DNA from 2 places in the Streptomyces sp. NPDC127117 genome. Region 2 is predicted to be linked to the other one. Evidence: predicted binding sites of a transcription regulator. Region 2 holds the regulator's gene; the other holds the start of a gene.
The links. Region 2 encodes HrcA, which represses chaperone genes, less so after heat shock. Its sites were predicted from a motif close to TTNGCACTCNGNNNNNCNGAGTGCNAA; they were not measured.

Region 1: a site for HrcA is predicted at 5,305-5,331, ahead of groES (co-chaperone GroES). Genes of this name have one in related genera too.

The regions. Positions count from the first base shown of each region.
Region 1 is NZ_JBHXTM010000024.1:41,270-50,593, forward strand. Features, by position in the region: gene ACFVH0_RS21770 (ABC transporter substrate-binding protein) at 1-163, shown strand, start outside; gene ACFVH0_RS21775 (carbohydrate ABC transporter permease) at 163-1,056, shown strand; gene ACFVH0_RS21780 (carbohydrate ABC transporter permease) at 1,053-1,907, shown strand; gene ACFVH0_RS21785 (hydroxyacid dehydrogenase) at 1,943-2,971, shown strand; gene groL (chaperonin GroEL) at 3,121-4,746, opposite strand; gene groES (co-chaperone GroES) at 4,846-5,154, opposite strand; gene ACFVH0_RS21800 (polysaccharide deacetylase family protein) at 5,589-6,656, opposite strand; gene ACFVH0_RS21805 (methyltransferase domain-containing protein) at 6,739-7,998, shown strand; gene ACFVH0_RS21810 (hypothetical protein) at 8,009-8,374, opposite strand; gene ACFVH0_RS21815 (hypothetical protein) at 8,425-9,090, opposite strand; gene ACFVH0_RS21820 (VOC family protein) at 9,127-9,324, opposite strand, start outside.
Region 2 is NZ_JBHXTM010000003.1:72,763-82,086, forward strand. Features, by position in the region: gene ACFVH0_RS03815 (SpoIIE family protein phosphatase) at 1-1,877, shown strand, start outside; gene hemW (radical SAM family heme chaperone HemW) at 1,952-3,193, shown strand; gene ACFVH0_RS03825 (DUF3097 domain-containing protein) at 3,341-4,159, opposite strand; gene ACFVH0_RS03830 (MBL fold metallo-hydrolase) at 4,185-4,907, opposite strand; gene hrcA (heat-inducible transcriptional repressor HrcA) at 5,106-6,122, shown strand; gene dnaJ (molecular chaperone DnaJ) at 6,123-7,259, shown strand; gene ACFVH0_RS03845 (nitronate monooxygenase) at 7,384-8,457, shown strand; gene ACFVH0_RS03850 (16S rRNA (uracil(1498)-N(3))-methyltransferase) at 8,454-9,200, shown strand; gene ACFVH0_RS03855 (hypothetical protein) at 9,285-9,324, shown strand, end outside.

The DNA.
Region 1 (9,324 bases), on a different contig from region 2:
GAACTGGGGCCCGACGACCGGCACCACGAACACCACCATGAAGGACCAGTTCGGCAAGGTCGCCAGCGGTGGCACCACCATCAAGGACGCCGTGAAGGCCGGGCACGACGCCACGGTCGCCGAGCTGAAGAAGCGCGGTCTGAAGGTCGAGGACGCAGGCTGATGAAGCGCGCCCGGACGACCAGAGCCGCCGCAATCCTGCTGGGGCCCTTCTTCGTACTGTTCACCGTGGCCATGCTGCTGCCGATCGGTTACGCGGTCTGGCTCAGCCTGTTCACCGAGAAGCAGTCCGGCCTGGGCTTCGGCGGCACCGAGACCGTCTTCAGCGGACTCGACAACTACACGGCGGCCCTGGGCGACCGGGCGTTCCGCGAGGGCTTCGGCGTACTCCTCGGATACTGCCTGTTCTACATTCCGCTGCTGCTCGTCGGAGCCCTCGCCCTCGCCCTGCTGCTGGACTCCGCGCTGGCCCGCGCCCGCCGGTTCTTCCAGCTCGCGCTCTTCCTGCCGCACGCCGTGCCCGGCATCATCGCCGCGCTGATCTGGGTGTACCTCTACACACCGCAGCTCAGCCCGGTGGTCAGCGCCATGGAGTCCGGCGGGATCGGCTTCGACTTCTTCTCCCCCGAAGGCGCCCTTCCCTCCATCGTCAACATCGCCCTGTGGGAGTGGCTCGGCTACAACATGGTGATCTTCTATGCCGCGTTGCAGGCGATCGACCGCTCCGTGCTCGAAGCGGCGACGGTCGACGGGGCCGGTGCCTGGCGCATCGCGCTCAGCATCAAGGTTCCGCTGATCCGCTCGTCCGTCGTGATGGTCGCGCTGTTCACGGTCATCGGCTCGCTCCAGCTGTTCACCGAGCCACTGATCCTCAACAAGGGGACCGGCTCCGCCGTCTCCTCCACCTGGACGCCGAACATGTACGCGTACACCGCGGCCTTCGAGCGCAACGACTACGGTCTCGCCGCGGCCGCCTCCATCCTGCTGGCGCTCACGGCCGCGCTGCTGTCCTTCGTCGTCACCCGCTTCACCGGCCGGAAGGGCAAGAAAGCATGAACTCCCCCGCCTCCCGCAGCCGCTGGATGTCGAAGACCGCCGTCAACGGCTTTCTCCTGCTCGCCGTCGTCTACATGCTCTTCCCCCTCGTCTGGCTGGTCACCGCCGCAACGAAGGACACCGGCGGTCTGCTCGCGGGCAACGCCTTCTCCTTCGAGGGCTTCAACCTCGGCGAGAACCTCTCGAACCTGGCCTCCTACGGCGACGGCATCTACTTCCGCTGGTACCTCAACAGCCTCATGTACGCGGGCGGCGGGGCGATCGTCTGCTCGCTGATCTGCGTCGCCGCGGGATACGCCTTCGACAAGTACGAATTCCGGGGCAAGGAGAAGCTGTTCGGCCTCGTGCTGATGGGCGTGCTGGTGCCCACCACGGCGCTCGCCCTGCCGATGTATCTCCTGGCCTCCAAGACCGGCCTGGTCAACACCTACTGGTCCGTGCTGATCCCGGTGCTGGTCAACCCGTTCGGCGTGTATCTCGCCCGGGTGTTCAGCACCGGCTACATACCGAACGAGGCCCTGGAGGCCGCCCGTATCGACGGGGCCGGCGAGCTGCGCGTCTTCTGGTCCATCGGACTGCGCATGGTCATGCCGGGCTTCGTGACGGTCTTCCTCTTCCAGTTCACCGCGATCTGGAACAACTTCTTCCTCCCCCTCGTGATGCTCTCGGACCGCAAGCTCTTCCCGCTGAGCCTCGGTCTGTACTCCTGGAACACCAACACCCACGGCGAGCCGAGCTTCTACCCGCTCGTCGTCACCGGGTCGCTCCTCGCCGTCATCCCCCTGATCGTCGCCTTCGTCTCGCTGCAGCGGCACTGGAAGGCCGGACTGACCGCCGGCAGCGTCAAGTGACCTCACCGCGAGCCCTGAGGAGTACGAGTCCCACCATGCCCCACGCCACTGACAACCGGCCGACGGCCCTGCTCGCGATGGGCCCCGGCATCGCCGACCGCCTCCTCGCCGACCGCCACCGCACCCGGCTGGCCGCCCTCACCCGTACCGACCCGGCCTTCGTCGCCCACGACCTGGCCGACCCGACGCCCGAGGTGGCCGCCGCGCTCGCCGAGGCCGAGGTGCTGTTCACCTGCTGGGGCGCGACACCGCTCACCGCCGGGGTACTGGCGGGCGCGCCCCGCCTGCGGGCCGTCGTGCACGCCGCGGGTTCCGTGAAGCACCACATCACCGACGCCTGCTGGGAACGCGGCATCACCGTCACATCGGCGGCCGGGGCCAACGCCCTGCCGGTCGCCGAATTCACCCTCGCCGCGATCCTGTTCGCCGGCAAGCGGGTACTGCATTCCGCGGACCGCTACCGTGATCTGCGCGCCGACCACGACTGGCTCGCCGAGCTCGACGGGGCCGGCAACTACCGCCGTACCGTCGGCATCGTCGGCGCCTCCCGGATCGGCCGGCGCGTGATCGAGCTGCTGCGCCCCTTCGACCTGGACGTGCTGCTGTACGACCCGTACGTGGACGGCCCGGAGGCGGCGCGGCTCGGCGTACGGCTCACCTCGCTCGACGAACTGTGCGCGAGCAGCTCCGTCGTCTCGGTGCACGCGCCCCAGCTGCCGGAGACCCACCATCTGATCGGTGCGACACAGCTGGCCGTGATGGCGACGGGGACGACGCTGATCAACACTGCGCGCGGTTCGCTGGTCGACGAGGACGCGCTGCTGCCCGAGCTGACGGCCGGGCGGCTGCGTGCGGTGCTGGACGTGACGGACCCCGAACTGCCGCCCGTCGACTCGCCGTTGTACACCCTGCCGAACGTGCTGCTCACCCCGCACGTCGCGGGTTCGCTGGGCGACGAGCTGCACCGGATGGCGGACCAGGCGCTGGACGAGCTGGAGCGCTTCGCGGCCGGTCTGCCCTTCGCGGACCCGGTGCACTCCGGGAGCCTGAGCCACTCGGCCTGAACCACTCGGTCCGAACCACTCGGCCTGAACGACTGGGTCCGAACCACTCGGTCCGAACCGCACTCCGGACAGACCGAAGGCCCCCTGTCCCGCCGCTCGGCGGTGGGACAGGGGGCCTTCTTCGGCTCTCGGCCTTCAGCGGTTACGCGTCAGTGCGAGTGACCGTGACCGCCGTGGGCGGCCTCGGCCTCTTCCTCGGCCGGCTTCTCGACGACCAGGGTCTCGGTCGTGAGCAGCAGCGACGCGATGGACGCGGCGTTCTCCAGCGCGGAGCGGGTGACCTTGACCGGGTCGATGACGCCGGCCTTCACCAGGTCGCCGTACTCGCCGGTCGCGGCGTTGAAGCCCTGGCCCTTGTCGAGCTCGGAGACCTTCGAGGTGATGACGTAGCCCTCAAGGCCGGCGTTCTCGGCGATCCAGCGCAGCGGCTCGACGGCGGCGCGGCGCACGACCGCGACACCGGTGGCCTCGTCGCCGGTCTTGCCGAGGTTGCCCTCCAGGACCTTGACGGCGTGGACCAGAGCGGAGCCACCACCGGAGACGATGCCCTCCTCGACCGCGGCGCGGGTCGCGGAGATGGCGTCCTCCAGACGGTGCTTCTTCTCCTTGAGCTCCACCTCGGTGGCGGCACCGACGCGGATCACGCACACGCCGCCGGCCAGCTTCGCGAGGCGCTCCTGGAGCTTCTCGCGGTCCCAGTCGGAGTCGGTGGCGTCGATCTCGGCCTTGATCTGGTTGACCCGGCCCTTGACGTCGCCGGGCTCGCCGCCGCCGTCCACGATCGTGGTGTCGTCCTTGGAGACGGTGACGCGGCGGGCGGTGCCCAGCACGTCCAGACCGGCCTGGTCGAGCTTGAGGCCGACCTCCTCGGCGATGACGGTCGCACCGGTGAGGGTGGCGATGTCGCCGAGCATGGCCTTGCGGCGGTCACCGAAGCCCGGGGCCTTCACCGCGACGGCGTTGAAGGTGCCACGGATCTTGTTGACGACGAGGGTCGACAGCGCCTCGCCCTCGACGTCCTCGGCGATGATCAGCAGCGGCTTGGAGCCACCGGCCTGGATGACCTTCTCCAGCAGCGGGAGCAGCTCCTGGATCGAGCCGATCTTGCCCTGGTGGATCAGGATGTACGGGTCGTCGAGGACGGCCTCCATACGCTCCTGGTCGGTCACCATGTACGGGGACAGGTAGCCCTTGTCGAAGGCCATGCCCTCGGTGAAGTCGAGGTCCAGACCGAAGGTGTTGGACTCCTCGACGGTGATGACACCGTCCTTGCCGACCTTGTCCATCGCGTCCGCGATGAGCTCGCCGACCTGCGGGTCCTGCGCGGAGAGCGCGGCCACGGCGGCGATGTCGGTCTTGTCGTCGATCGGTCGGGCGGTCGCGAGGAGCTCCTCGGACACGGCCTTGACCGCTGCGTCGATGCCCTTCTTCAGGGCGGCCGGGGAAGCACCGGCGGCGACGTTGCGCAGACCCTCGCGGACGAGCGCCTGGGCCAGCACGGTGGCGGTGGTCGTACCGTCACCCGCGACGTCGTTGGTCTTGGTCGCCACCTCCTTCACCAGCTGGGCACCGAGGTTCTCGTACGGGTCGTCGAGCTCGACCTCGCGCGCGATGGTGACACCGTCGTTGGTGATGGTGGGAGCGCCGAACTTCTTGTCGATGACGACGTTGCGGCCCTTGGGGCCGATCGTCACCTTGACCGTGTCGGCAAGCTTGTTGACGCCGCGCTCAAGGGCGCGACGGGCGTCCTCGTCGAACTTCAGGATCTTCGCCATGGGAGCTGAGCTTTCCTCTCGAACGAACTGCGCCCCCGACCGCCCGGCTGGTTATTCGCAGGGGGCCAGGGGCGCAGAACAGAAGCAAACGTGGGTGAATTACTTCTCGACGATCGCGAGCACGTCGCGAGCCGAGAGGACGAGGTACTCCTCGCCGTTGTACTTCACCTCGGTGCCGCCGTACTTGCTGTAGAGCACGACGTCGCCGGTCTTGACGTCGAGCGGAAGGCGCTCGCCGTTCTCGAAGCGGCCCGGGCCCACGGCCAGGACGACGCCCTCCTGGGGCTTCTCCTTGGCGGTGTCCGGAATGACCAGGCCGGAGGCCGTGGTCTGCTCGGCGTCGAGCGGCTGGACCACAATGCGGTCCTCGAGCGGCTTGATCGCAACCTTGGTGCTGGCGGTCGACACGATCCGGTCTCCCCCTTCGGAGATCTCACGGGGTAACAGTCTTGGGTGGCGACCAGGTGGATCCGTCGTCGCGGGTGCCGGACCTGCCAGTCGCGCAGTACTGCTGGCACTCTCCAGTGGTGAGTGCCAGCACCGAGACTATGACCGGGATTAGCACTCGGTCAAGCGGAGTGCCAATTGAGACGGTCGTGGCGTCACCGCCGGGGCACGGTCCGGACAACAGTCCGGACAACACAGGGGCAACGTACGGACGGACCGGACCGTTCCGCACGGCCGCGCGGGCGGGCCCGCCGCCGGCGTCGGCGACGGGTGGTTCACCTTCTGCACGGCCTTGCGGCCCAGCCGTTCGATCGGGTCCACCGACTGCGCGCAGCCGGCGGTGGTGAGGAGCGCGCCGGCCGCCAGCAGTCCGGCCAGCAGCCGGTGCGCCCTTCTCATACGTAGTCCTCCAGCCGGGCCACGGCGTATCCCCTGTCCGTGACGGTCTTCATGACCGCCCGGACCAGGTCGGCCATGCTGCCGTCCCATTCGTCGCGGCCCCGGAAGTGGGTGAGGATGATGTCGCCCGGGTGCAGGTCCTCGTCCTCCTCGCGCCACTCCATGTGGTCCGGGAACGCCTCGGCGTTCCAGAGGGGCACGGCCTTGATCCCGCAGGCCTTCGCGATGCGGAGGGTGTCCCCGTTGTAGTTGCCGTACGGCGGGCGGAAGAGGGTGGGCCGCTTGCCGAACCGCTTCTCGATGATCTCCTGCTGGCCGCAGATCTCGCGTTCCTGCCCGGCGTAGGAGAGTCCGGGCAGATAGGGGTGGTTGAGCGTGTGGTTGTTGATACCGACGCCCAGCCGCTGCGCCTCGCCGAAGTACCCGTAGTTGTCGCTCACCTCGTAGTCGCTGAGGAACGCGCTGTACGGGATGTCCAGCTCGTCCATCATCTGCAACAGCTCGGGGTCCTTCTCGGAGCCGTCGTCCATCGTCAGGAAGACGACCCGGTCCTTGGTCGGGACGGTGGTGAAGACCGGTGGCAGCGAGCCGTCGCCGCCCTCCACCTCGAACCCCTCGCGGGTGATGACGCGCGGCTTCACGGCGGGCGGTCGCGGTGCGATCAGCGGCGGCTTGTCCAGTCCCCACTTCTTGGCGAGCGTCGCCCGCACGGCCGGGCTGAGCTGCGCGTTCTCATGGACCCCGCCGGGTTCCCGGCCCTGGCCGGCGCGCTGTCCGGGGCCGCCCGGGTGCCCGGCGGCGGGGTTCGTACCGGGCGTCGCGTCGGGGTTCAACTCCGGGTTCGGGCCCGGGTTCCCGGCGTGGGACCGGTCCCAGTGCTCGGTGTCGCCCGCCTGCTCACCGGACCCGGAGGCGCAGCCGGAGCCGACCGCTGCGACCAGGAGTGCGGCCAGGACGGCGCAGGCGGGCCGGTGCGCGCCGGAACCCCGGCCGCGCCCGGATCGGGGCGGGCCCGATCTGAGTCGCTTCGTGGTGTTTTTTTCATTTTGTCGTACAAGCTGCATGGCGCCGCATACTGCCAGCACGGAATCGGCCTCCCGGTCCGACACCGCCGCCCGGCCCGGCGCTCTACCCGGCTGGCTCACAATGGGGCGGGTGAACGCTCTCGCCCCGAACGGCCCGTCCGCCGACGACCGGTCCGACGCCCCCGACCCCATCGCCGCCTTCCTCGCCCTGCGCACCCCCGAGGGCGCGGCGCTGCTGGACGAGCTGCGGTCGTACGACCCCTCCCAGGAACTCGCCACCGCCACCCGGCTGCGCCGCTCCCACCCGGCCCCGCTGGTCTCGGCGGCGCTGGGACAGGCGCGGCTGCGGCAGCGGGCGGTGGCGAAGTTCGGCGCCGAGGACGCGTACCGGATGTTCTTCACGCCGAACGGCGTCGAGCAGGCGACCCGCACGTCGGTGGCCACCCATCGTGCGCGGCGGTTCGCGGCCGGCGGGGTGCGGAGCCTCGCCGACCTCTGCTGCGGGATCGGGGGCGACGCGATCGCGCTCGCGCGGGCGGGCGTATCCGTCCTCGCCGTCGACCGCGACCCGCTGACCGCCGAAGTGGCCCGCGCCAACGCCGCCGTGCTGGGCCTGGACGGCCTGATCGAGGTGCGGTGCGCCGATGTCGCCGACATCGACACCTCGCCGTACGACGCGGTCTTCGTCGACCCGGCCCGGCGCGGTGGCAGGGGCCGGATCTTCGACCCCGAGGCGTACTCACCGCCGCTCTCCTGGGCGACCGGCGCCGCGCTCGCGGCCCCCCGGGCGGCCCTGAAGATCGCCCCGGGCATCCCGCACGAGGCGATCCCGGCGCAGGCGGAGGCCGAGTGGATCTCGGACGGCGGCGACGTGAAGGAGGCGGTGCTCTGGTTCGGCGAGGGCTTCGCGGCCGGCTCGTTCCGCGCCACCGTGCTCCCGGCCGGGGCCGGACTGTGGTCCGCGGCCCCGCTGCCCGCCCCGCCGGTCGGCCCGGTCGGCCGCTATCTGTACGAGCCGGACGGCGCCGTCATCCGCGCCCATCTGGTCGCCGACCTCGTGGCCCGGTGCGACGGCCGGCTGATCGACGAGACGATCGCGTACATCACGAGCGACGAGCCGTACGAGTCCCCGTACACCTCCGGGTACGAGATCACCGACCGGCTGCCCTTCAACATGAAGAAGCTGAAAGCGCTGCTGCGGGAGCGGAAGGTGGGCGTGCTGACCGTCAAGAAGCGCGGATCGGCGGTCGAACCGGAGGAGCTGCGCCGCAGGATGAAGCTCCAGGGGCCCGCCTCCGCGACGGTCTTCCTGACCCGGGTGGCCGGCGCACCGACGATGCTGATCGGCCACCCGCTGACCGGCCCGGCCCGACCGGCCTGACCGGCGGGCGTCAGGCGAGGTCGGTCAGGTCCGGGGCGTACACCTGCGAAAGCGGCTGGGGACCCACGTACTGCTGGCAGTTGCACTGCCCGGACTCGAAGCGGACCGGCTTCTTGGTCTCGTCCCAGGCCGTCGGCACCTCGACCCGCTCATGGCACTTGCCCTGCTTGTCGTGCTTGGCGAGGTGGTGCGTGCAGCCGCAGACGGGCTCCGGCGGCTGGTTGGCCGCTTCGAGGGCCAGCCGCTCCTGCCGGGACGCCTCGATCAGTTCCAGCTTGCGGGTGTGCCGATTGCGCAGCGCCGTACGGACGTTGTCGACGGCCCACCCGAAGCCGCCCGTCCAGAAGATGATGAGCACCCACCAGTACCACTCCATGTCGCCCTCCCCCGGCGTGACCCATGTGTCCCGTCAGGATAGGTCCGCGGTCAGCGGTGGGCACCGCCGCCGACGGAGATCAGCGGCTCCGGGGCGGGCACCCCGGCCAGTACCCGCAGCACCCAGCGCCGGTGGGCGAACGCCTTGACGAGACCGATGAGTCCGACGATCCAGCCGGTCAGCCCGAGCCCCATGACCAGGACGGCCAAGCCGTAGGCGTCTCCGTCCAGCACGCCACTGGCCGGGACTGCGAAGCAGGCGTAGAGCCCGGCCGCGCAGAGCGCGAAGGACATCAGCAGCCAGGCGAGGGAGACGCCCGGCATCCGCAGCGCCGCGTCGCGCGCCGGATCGCGGGCCAACGCGCCCCAGGCGTCGAGCAGCCGGCGGATCCTGCGGTCGCGGCGCAGGCCTACGACGACGACGATGACCGCCGGCACCACGCAGCCGACGCCCATGGCGGCGATGATCACGCCGATCCCGGCGCTGATGACGTCGTACGACTCCTCGAAGGTGATGAACGCCGTGCCCACCAGGAGCCAGCCGAGCGCGCAGATCGAGCCCCACAGCCACAGCATCGCCAGCCGTCCCGGCGCGACATGGGCCCTCACCAACTCCCCGAGCACCGCGGCCCGGTCGGTGAGCATGGCCTCCCGGTCGGGCCAGGAACGTATTTCCACGGGCGGCGGTGGCGGCGGCAGTTGCGCTCGGCGAGACATGAGCATGACCCTACCGACCGCGCGCGGGGGGCCGGTTCAGGCGTTGCGCAGTGCCTCGATGTCCAGCTTCCGCATACCCGTCATCGCCTTCATGGCCCGCTCCGCCTTGGCCGGATCCGGGTCGGACAGCGCCTCGTCGAAGCCGTGGGGCACGAGCTGCCAGGACAGGCCGTACTTGTCCTTGAGCCAGCCGCACTGCCCCTCCTCGCCCTCGGCGGTGAACTCGGCCCACAG
Region 2 (9,324 bases):
ACGCGCGGCCGGTCGCCCATACGTCCCTGCCCGGGAACCTCCTCGCACCCTCCGCCGCCCGCCGGTTCGTCCGGGCCGCCCTCGGCGAGTGGACCGGGCTCGGGCTGCCGGCGGCCGTGGGCTTCAGCGAGCGCGTGGCCGATGACGCGGAAATCGTCGTCAGCGAGCTGGTCACCAACGCGGTCGTGCACGCCGGGACCAATGTGGAAGTGCTCGCCCGGCTGGAGGAGGCCACCGAGGACGAGGTGGCGGCCCTGGTGGTGGAGGTCTCCGACCACCACCCGGCCCGCGCCGTGCGCAGCGACCGTCCGGAGTCCGGAAGCGCGGCCGAGGCCGCGGAGGGCACCAGCCTCGTCGGACCCGACGAGCCCGCCGAGTACGGCCGCGGACTCCAGCTCGTCGGCACCCTCGCCGAACGCTGGGGCATCACCTACCGCACCGGCCTCAAGACCGTCTGGGCCAGGCTCCCCGTGGACGACTGGAACCCGTTCCCGGAAGCGGCCTCCGAGCCCGGCTTCCAGCAGGGGCTGCGCGCCGCCGAACTCCTCGCCCCCAACGCCCGGCGCGCGCTGCGCGACGACGCGGACTGGGCCGGCCGCGGCGCGCTCTCCTTCCTCGCCGAGGCCTCGGACCTGCTCGCCGGCCAGCTCGACGAGGACATCGTGGCGGCGCTCTCCGGGCAGTTACTGGTGCCCAGACTCGCCGACTGGTGCGCGATCTGGCTGGAACCCGAGAACGGCGGCCCCTCCGCCGTCCCCCGGCTCGCCAGCGTCTGGCACCGGGACGAGGCCGAGACCGGGCAGCTGCGCGCCCTGCTGGAACAGGACCCGATCCGGCTCCCCGAGCGGGTCGGCACCGGGCCCGTCTCCATGCCGTGGCCCGGCGGCGAGGAGGACGGCGAGAAGACCGAGGAGCCCGCCGTGTCCGCCCTCGCCTACCGGATCACCTCCGGCGGCCGGACCCTCGGCGCCGTACTCCTGGGCCGGGAGGGCCTCGTCCGCGTCCCCGACGAGGTGACCGCGCTCATCGAGGACTTCGTACGCCGGGTCGGCCTCGCGGTCGGCGCCGCCCGCGAGTACACCCGGCAGGCCACCATCAGCCGCATCCTGCAGCGCGCCCTGCTGCCCGGCAAGGTCGCCGACATACCCGGCGTCACCAGCTCACTGGTGTACGAACCCAGCGACGACGGCGTCGTCGGCGGTGACTTCTACGACATCTTCCCGTGCCCCGGCGACCGTTGGTGCTTCGTCCTCGGCGATGTGCAGGGCAGCGGCCCCGAGGCCGCCGTCGTCACGGGCCTGGCCCGCCCCTGGCTGCGGCTGCTGGCCCGCGAGGGCTTCGGCGTGGGCGAGGTCCTCGACCGGCTCAACCGGCTGCTCCTCGACGACGCGATGGAGGCCGCCGAGGCGGCCGCGCTCATGGTGGCAGCCGCGGGCGGTCAGCAGACCGCGGACACCGGGCAGTCCCGCTTCCTCTCCCTGCTCTACGGGGAACTCGTACCGCTGCCCGGTGGCGGCGTGCGCTGCACCCTGGCCAGCGCCGGCCACCCGTTGCCGCTGCTGCTGCGGCCCGACGGCGAGGTGCGCCCGGCCGCCGAGCCGCAGATACTGCTCGGGATCTTCGACGACGTCGCGTACGAGAGCCAGTGCTTCGAGCTGGCACCCGGCGACAGCCTGCTGTGCGTCACGGACGGTGTGACGGAGCGGCGCTCCGGGACGCTGATGTTCGACGACGGGGACGGACTGGCCCGGGCACTGGCGGGCTGTTCCGGCCTGTCGGCGGACGGGATCGCGGACCGGATCAAGCGGGCGGTGCACGAATTCGCCGAGCGGCCGCCGGACGACGATCTGGCGCTGCTCGTGCTCCAGGCGGGCTGAGGCGGCGCATGAGCGGGGGCGGGCGGCCTCCGTGATCACGGGCATGGCCGGGAGGCTCCCGGCGGCGAGCGACAATGGGCGGTATGCCTTCCGTACTGCCCGATGGTGAACCCGTACCCGACGACGGGGCGCTGCCCCGCCATGCCCTGGAAGGCGCCGCCGGCCGGCCGCTCGGCTTCTACCTGCACGTGCCGTACTGCGCGACCCGCTGCGGCTACTGCGACTTCAATACCTACACCGCGACCGAGCTGCGCGGTTCCGGCGGCGCGCTGGCCTCCCGGGACAACTACGCGACCCATCTGATCGGCGAGGTCCGCCAGGCCCGCAAGGTCCTCGGGGACGACCCCCGGCCGGTCCGCACGGTCTTCGTCGGCGGCGGTACGCCGACCCTGCTGGCGGCCTCCGACCTGGTCCGGATGCTGGGGGCGATCCGGGAGGAGTTCGGGCTCGCGGACGACGCCGAGATCACCACCGAGGCCAATCCGGAGTCCGTCGGTCCGGCGTATCTCGCGGAGCTGCGGGAGGGCGGCTTCAACCGGATCTCCTTCGGCATGCAGAGCGCCCGGCAGCACGTGCTGAAGATCCTCGACCGTACGCATACGCCGGGGCGCCCCGAGGCGTGTGTCGCCGAGGCCCGGGAGGCGGGCTTCGAGCACGTCAACCTCGACCTGATCTACGGCACGCCGGGGGAGTCCGACGACGACTGGCGGGCCTCGCTGGACGCGGCGATCGGGGCGGGACCGGACCATGTGTCGGCGTACGCGCTGATCGTCGAGGAGGGCACGCAGCTGGCCCGCCGGATCCGGCGCGGCGAGATCCCGATGACCGACGACGACGCCCACGCGGACCGGTATCTGATCGCGGACGAGGCGATGGCCGCGGCGGGCTTCTCCTGGTACGAGGTGTCGAACTGGGCCCGTACGCCGGAGGGCCGCTGCCTGCACAACGAGCTGTACTGGCGCGGCGCCGACTGGTGGGGCGCCGGGCCCGGGGCGCACAGCCACGTCGGCGGGGTGCGCTGGTGGAACGTGAAGCACCCGGGCGCGTACGCGCAGGCGCTGGCCGAGGGGCGGTCGCCGGGGGCCGGGCGCGAGGTCCTCTCCGAGGAGGACCGGCGGGTGGAGCGGATCCTGCTGGAACTCCGGCTCCAGGACGGCTGCCCGCTCGACATCCTGGCTCCGGCCGGGCTGGCCGCGTCCCGCCGGGCTCTGGCGGACGGGCTCCTGGAAGCGGCGCCGTACGAGCGGGGGCGGGCGGTGCTCACGTTGCGGGGGCGGCTGCTGGCGGATGCGGTGGTGCGGGATCTGGTGGACTGAGGCGCGGGGGACGGGCGGTGCGGGTGCGGTGTGCCTGGTCCCCCGCCCGCCCCTTCCCGTAGCCGGGGACGCCGACCCCGGACCCCCGCTCCTCGATCGTCGGAGGGGCTTGATTCAGCACCTCAAATCGGCGGATGGGTCGGCGGGCTACTCCGGCGCCGTCACGAAGTCGATCAGGTGTTCCACCGAGCCCAGCAGGGCCGGCTCCAGGTCGCGGTACGAGTGGACCTTGGACAGGATGTGCTGCCAGGCCGCGCCGGTGTTCTCCGGCCAGCCCAGGGCGCGGCACACGCCCGTCTTCCAGTCCTGGCCGCGCGGCACCACCGGCCAGGCCGCGATGCCCACGGAGGACGGCTTCACGGCCTCCCACACGTCGATGTAGGGGTGGCCGACCACCAGTACGTTCTCGTCCGTGACCTGATCGGCGATCCGGGACTCCTTGGAGCCGGGGACCAGATGGTCGACCAGGACGCCCAGCCTGGCGTCCGGGCCGGGGGAGAACCCGCGCACGATGGCGGGGAGGTCGTCGATGCCCTCCAGGTACTCGACGACCACGCCCTCGATCCGCAGGTCGTCGCCCCAGACCCGCTCGACCAGCTCCGCGTCGTGCCGGCCTTCCACATAGATCCGGCCCGCCCGTGCGACGCGGGCGCGCGCGCCGGGGACCGCGACCGAACCCGAGGCCGTGCGCGCGGGGCGCACCGGAGCGGCGGCCGAGGGGCGTACGAGCGTGACCACCCGGCCCTCCAGCAGGAAGCCGCGCGGCTCCATCGGGAACACCCGGTGCTTGCCGAAGCGGTCCTCCAGGGTCACCGTCGGCCCCTGGGCCGTCTTCTCGCAGCGGATCACCGCACCGCAGAATCCGGTGGAGACCTCCTCCACGACCAGATCGGCTTCGGCGGGGACCTCGGGAACGGGGGCGGACCTCTTCCACGGCGGGGTCAGGTCCGGCTGGTAGCTGCGCATCGGACGACGATAGGACGACCGGGGGTCACGACACGCCGAAGCGTACGGCCAGTTGTTCGCGCTGATCCCGTACGAACGCCGCGTCCACCACCGCCCCGTGCCCCGGCACGTACACCGCGTCCTCGCCGCCCAGTGCCAGCAGCCGGTCCAGCGAGGCCGGCCAGCGGGACGGGAAGGCGTCCGAGCCCGCCTGGGGTTCGCCGGACTCCTCGACCAGGTCGCCGCAGAGCACGACCGCGGGGGAGCCGGGGACGACCGCCACCAGGTCGTGGCCGCTGTGCGCGGGGCCCACGTCGGCCAGCAGCACCTCGCGCCCGCCGCCCAGGTCGACCGTCCACTCGCCGCACACCTCGTGCTGCGGCGCGACCAGCGCGTCCGCGGCCTCCGCCGCGTCGTGCTCGCCGACCCCGTGGCGCACGGCCGCGGTGTGCAGCTCGTCCGCCCCGTGCTTCAGCAGCTCCCGCATGCCGACCGCTCCGTACACCTGGGCGCCGGAGAACGCGGCGGTGCCCAGTACATGATCGAAATGGGGATGGCTGAGTGCGATATGCGTCACCCTCCGGCCGAGCAGGGCCTGCGCCTGGGCCCGCACCTCGGCGCCTTCACGGAGCGTCGATCCGGTGTCGTAGAGCAGCACCGCGTCCGCTCCGACCACCAGTGCGACCGTCGCGTCCCATCCGGGAAGGCGCCGCCGGCCCACTCCGTGACCGAGTCGCTCCCAGCCGAACTCTTCCCAAGAGGCATCCATACCGCGACGCTATCGGCAACGACCTGCGCGGTCTCGCGGTAGCGTGGCCGGTCGCCCTTGCTAGGCCCCCACTCGGCCGCCGTACACTGGCCGGGGGGTTGCTGGCACTCGCGATGACAGAGTGCCAGGAGGATTCCTGGGCAGAGAAACAGGAACGACCCGAGAACCAACGAGGAAACACAGCTGGAGGTGTGCGCGATGCTCAGCGAACGCAGACTCGAAGTGCTTCGCGCCATCGTCCAGGACTATGTCGGCACGGAGGAGCCCGTCGGCTCCAAGGCGCTCACCGAGCGGCACAAGCTGGGGGTCTCCCCGGCGACCGTCCGCAACGACATGGCGGTGCTGGAGGACGAGGGCTTCATCGCCCAGCCCCACACCAGCGCGGGACGCATCCCGACGGACAAGGGCTACCGGCTCTTCGTCGACAGGCTCGCGGGGGTCAAGCCCCTCTCGACGCCGGAGCGCCGCGCCATCCACAATTTCCTCGACGGCGCGGTGGACCTCGACGACGTCGTGGGCCGCACCGTACGGCTGCTCGCGCAGCTGACCCGGCAGGTCGCCATCGTGCAGTACCCCTCGCTGACCCGGTCGACGGTCCGGCATGTGGAGCTGCTCTCACTGGCACCCGCCCGGCTGATGCTCGTGCTCATCACGGACACCGGCCGGGTCGAACAGCGCATGATCGACTGCCCCGCCCCGTTCGGCGAGACCTCTCTGGCCGATCTGCGGGCCCGGCTCAACAGCCGGGTCGTCGGACGCCGTTTCGCGGACGTCCCGCAGCTGGTGCAGGACCTGCCGGAATCCTTCGAGAGCGAGGACCGGGGAACCGTGTCCACCGTGCTCTCCACCCTGCTCGAAACCCTCGTCGAGGAGACGGAGGAGCGGCTGATGATCGGCGGCACCTCCAACCTCACCCGCTTCGGGCACGACTTCCCGGTGATGATCCGGCCGGTGCTGGAGGCACTGGAGGAGCAGGTCGTGCTGCTGAAGCTGCTCGGCGAGGCCAAGGACTCGGGCATGACCGTACGTATCGGGCACGAGAACGCCCACGAGGGGCTCAACTCCACGTCCGTCGTCGCGGTCGGCTACGGTTCGGGCGACGAGGCAGTCGCCAAACTCGGCGTGGTCGGACCGACCCGCATGGACTACCCCGGAACGATGGGAGCGGTACGCGCAGTGGCACGTTACGTCGGACAGATCCTGGCGGAGTCGTAAGTGGCCACGGACTACTACGCCGTACTCGGCGTGCGCCGCGACGCCTCTCAGGACGAGATCAAGAAGGCATTCCGGCGGCTCGCCCGCGAGCTGCACCCGGATGTGAACCCCGATCCGAAGACCCAGGAGCGGTTCAAGGAGATCAACGCCGCCTACGAGGTGCTGTCGGACCCGCAGAAGAAGCAGGTCTACGACCTCGGCGGCGATCCGTTGTCCGCCTCCGGCGGCGCGGGCGCGGGCGGATTCGGACAGGGCGGCTTCGGCAACTTCTCCGACATCATGGACGCGTTCTTCGGTACGTCGTCGCAGCGCGGACCCCGTTCGCGCACCCGGCGCGGCCAGGACGCGATGATCCGGCTGGAGATCGATCTCGCCGAGGCGGCGTTCGGCACCACCAAGGACATCCAGGTCGACACGGCCGTCGTCTGTACGACGTGCAGCGGCGAGGGTGCCGCACCCGGCACCTCCGCGCAGACCTGTGACATGTGCCGCGGCCGCGGCGAGGTCTCCCAGGTCACCCGGTCCTTCCTCGGCCAGGTCATGACCTCGCGGCCCTGCCCGCAGTGCCAGGGCTTCGGCACGGTCGTGCCGACCCCGTGCCCGGAGTGCGCCGGCGACGGCCGCATCCGCTCGCGGCGCACGCTCACCGTGAAGATCCCCGCCGGTGTCGACAACGGCACCCGCATCCAGCTCGCGGGCGAGGGCGAGGTCGGCCCCGGCGGCGGCCCGGCCGGCGATCTGTACGTGGAGATCCACGAGCTCTCGCACGCGGTGTTCCAGCGCCGCGGCGACGACCTGCACTGCACGGTCACCATCCCCATGACGGCGGGCGCGCTCGGTACCAAGGTGCCGCTGGAGACGCTCGACGGCCTGGAGGAGGTCGATATCCGGCCGGGCACCCAGTCCGGCCAGTCGGTCCCGCTGCACGGCCGCGGCATCACGCATCTGCGGGGCGGCGGGCGCGGCGACCTGATCGTGCACGTCGAGGTGATGACCCCGACGAAGCTCGACCCGGAGCAGGAGCGACTGTTGCGCGACCTGGCGAAGATGCGCGGTGAGGAGCGGCCCACCGGCCAGTTCCAGCCCGGCCAGCAGGGGCTGTTCTCCCGGCTGAAGGACGCCTTCAACGGCCGCTGACCGACTCCGCAAGCCGTTCCCGGACGCCGGACGGACCCGCTCGACGGGCCCGTCCGGCGTTTGAGTACAAAGCGGACCCCGGGGTGGGCGCCCCGGGCGGCCGGGGACGTGACACGATGCGGTCATGTCATCCGCGTTGACCGATCTCTGCCGGTATCCGATCGTGCAGGCCCCGATGGCGGGGGGCACGTCCTGTCCACAGCTCGTCGCGGCCGTCTCCGAGGCGGGCGGGCTCGGTTTCCTCGCCGCCGGGTACAAGACGGCGGACGGCATGTACAACGAGATCAAACAGCTGCGCGGGCTGACCGGTCAGCCCTTCGGCGTCAATCTCTTCATGCCGCAGCCGGGACTCGCCGACCCGAGCGCCGTCGAGGTGTACCGGCACCAGCTCGCGGGCGAGGCCGCCTGGTACGAGACCCCGCTCGGCGACCCGGACTCCAGCGGCGACGACGGCTACGACGCCAAGCTGGCCATACTCCTGGACGATCCGGTCCCGGCCGTCTCGTTCACCTTCGGCTGCCCGACCCGCGACACCCTCGACGCGTTCGCCGGCGTCGGCACGTACACCATCGTGACGGTCACCACGCCCGAGGAGGCCCAGGCCGCCCAGTGGGCGGGCGCCGACGCGCTCTGTGTCCAGGGCGTCGAGGCGGGCGGCCACCAGTCCACCCACCGCGACGACCCGCAGACCGACGGCGCCGGAATCGGGCTGCTCTCGCTGGTGTCCCAGGTCCGCGAGACCGTGCAGATACCGATCGTCGCGGCCGGCGGGCTGATGCGCGGATCCCAGATCGCCGCGGTGCTGGCCGCGGGCGCGGAGGCGGCGCAGCTCGGCACGGCCTTCCTGGTCTGCCCCGAGTCCGGGGCGAGCCCGCTGCACAAGCAGGCGCTGACCAACCCGCTGTTCGTACGGACCGCCCTGACCCGGGCGTTCTCCGGCCGCCCGGCCCGCGGTCTGGTCAACCGGTTCATGCGCGAGCACGGCCCGTACGCCCCCGCCGCCTACCCGCAGGTGCACTATCTGACCGCCGGGCTGCGCAAGGCGGCGGCCAAGGCCGGGGACGCGCAGGGCATGGCGCTCTGGGCGGGCCAGGGGCACCGGATGGCACGCGAGCTGCCGGCCGGCCGGCTGGTCAGGCTGCTCGCCGAAGAACTGGACGCCGCACGGACGGCAGTGAGCACAGGGAGTACGCAGTGACCGCACCGGTCTTCGTCGTCGAACAGGTCCCCGGCGGGCCCGAGTTCGTCCTGGAGGGGCCCGAGGGCCGGCACGCCGTGTCGGTGAAGCGGCTGCGCGCAGGTGAGGACGTCGTGCTCACCGACGGGCGCGGCCACTGGGCGGAAGGCATCGTCCTGGCCGCCGAGGGCAAGGACCGGCTCGTCGTCACCGGCCTGACCGGGATCCTGGAGGAGCCCCGCCCCGCCCCCCGCATCACCGTCGTCCAGGCCCTGCCCAAGGGCGACAGGGGCGAGGTCGCCGTGGAGACGATGACGGAGACCGGCGTGGACGCGATCGTGCCCTGGCAGGCTTCGCGCTGCATCACGCAGTGGAAGGGCGACCGAGGTCTCAAGTCCCTCGCGAAATGGCGCAACACCGCCCGGGAGGCGGGCAAGCAGTCCCGCCGGGTGCGCTTCCCCGACGTGGCCGACGCGATGACCACCAAGCAGGCGGCCGCCCTGGTCGCCGCGGCGGACTTCGCCGCCGTCCTGCACGAGGACCGGGGGCACGACAGCGAGCCGCTGGCCACCGTCCCGCTCCCCGACCGGGGCGAGATCGTGCTCGTCGTCGGCCCCGAGGGCGGGGTCTCGCCGGACGAGCTGGCGGCCTTCACCGCGGCGGGCGCCCGGATTTGCCGGCTCGGCGCGAGCGTGCTGCGCACCTCCACGGCCGGCACGGCGGCAACCGCACTGCTGCTGGGGCGCACCGGCCGCTGGTCGTGAGCCCCCGCTTGCGCTCCGGTGCCACCCCAGCTGTCCCCGCACGCCGTCTACCGCGCGGTGGGGCAACGGTGGGAAGCTGCCCGTATGGGGACATCAAGGGCATGGGGTCAGGGAAGAGAACGGC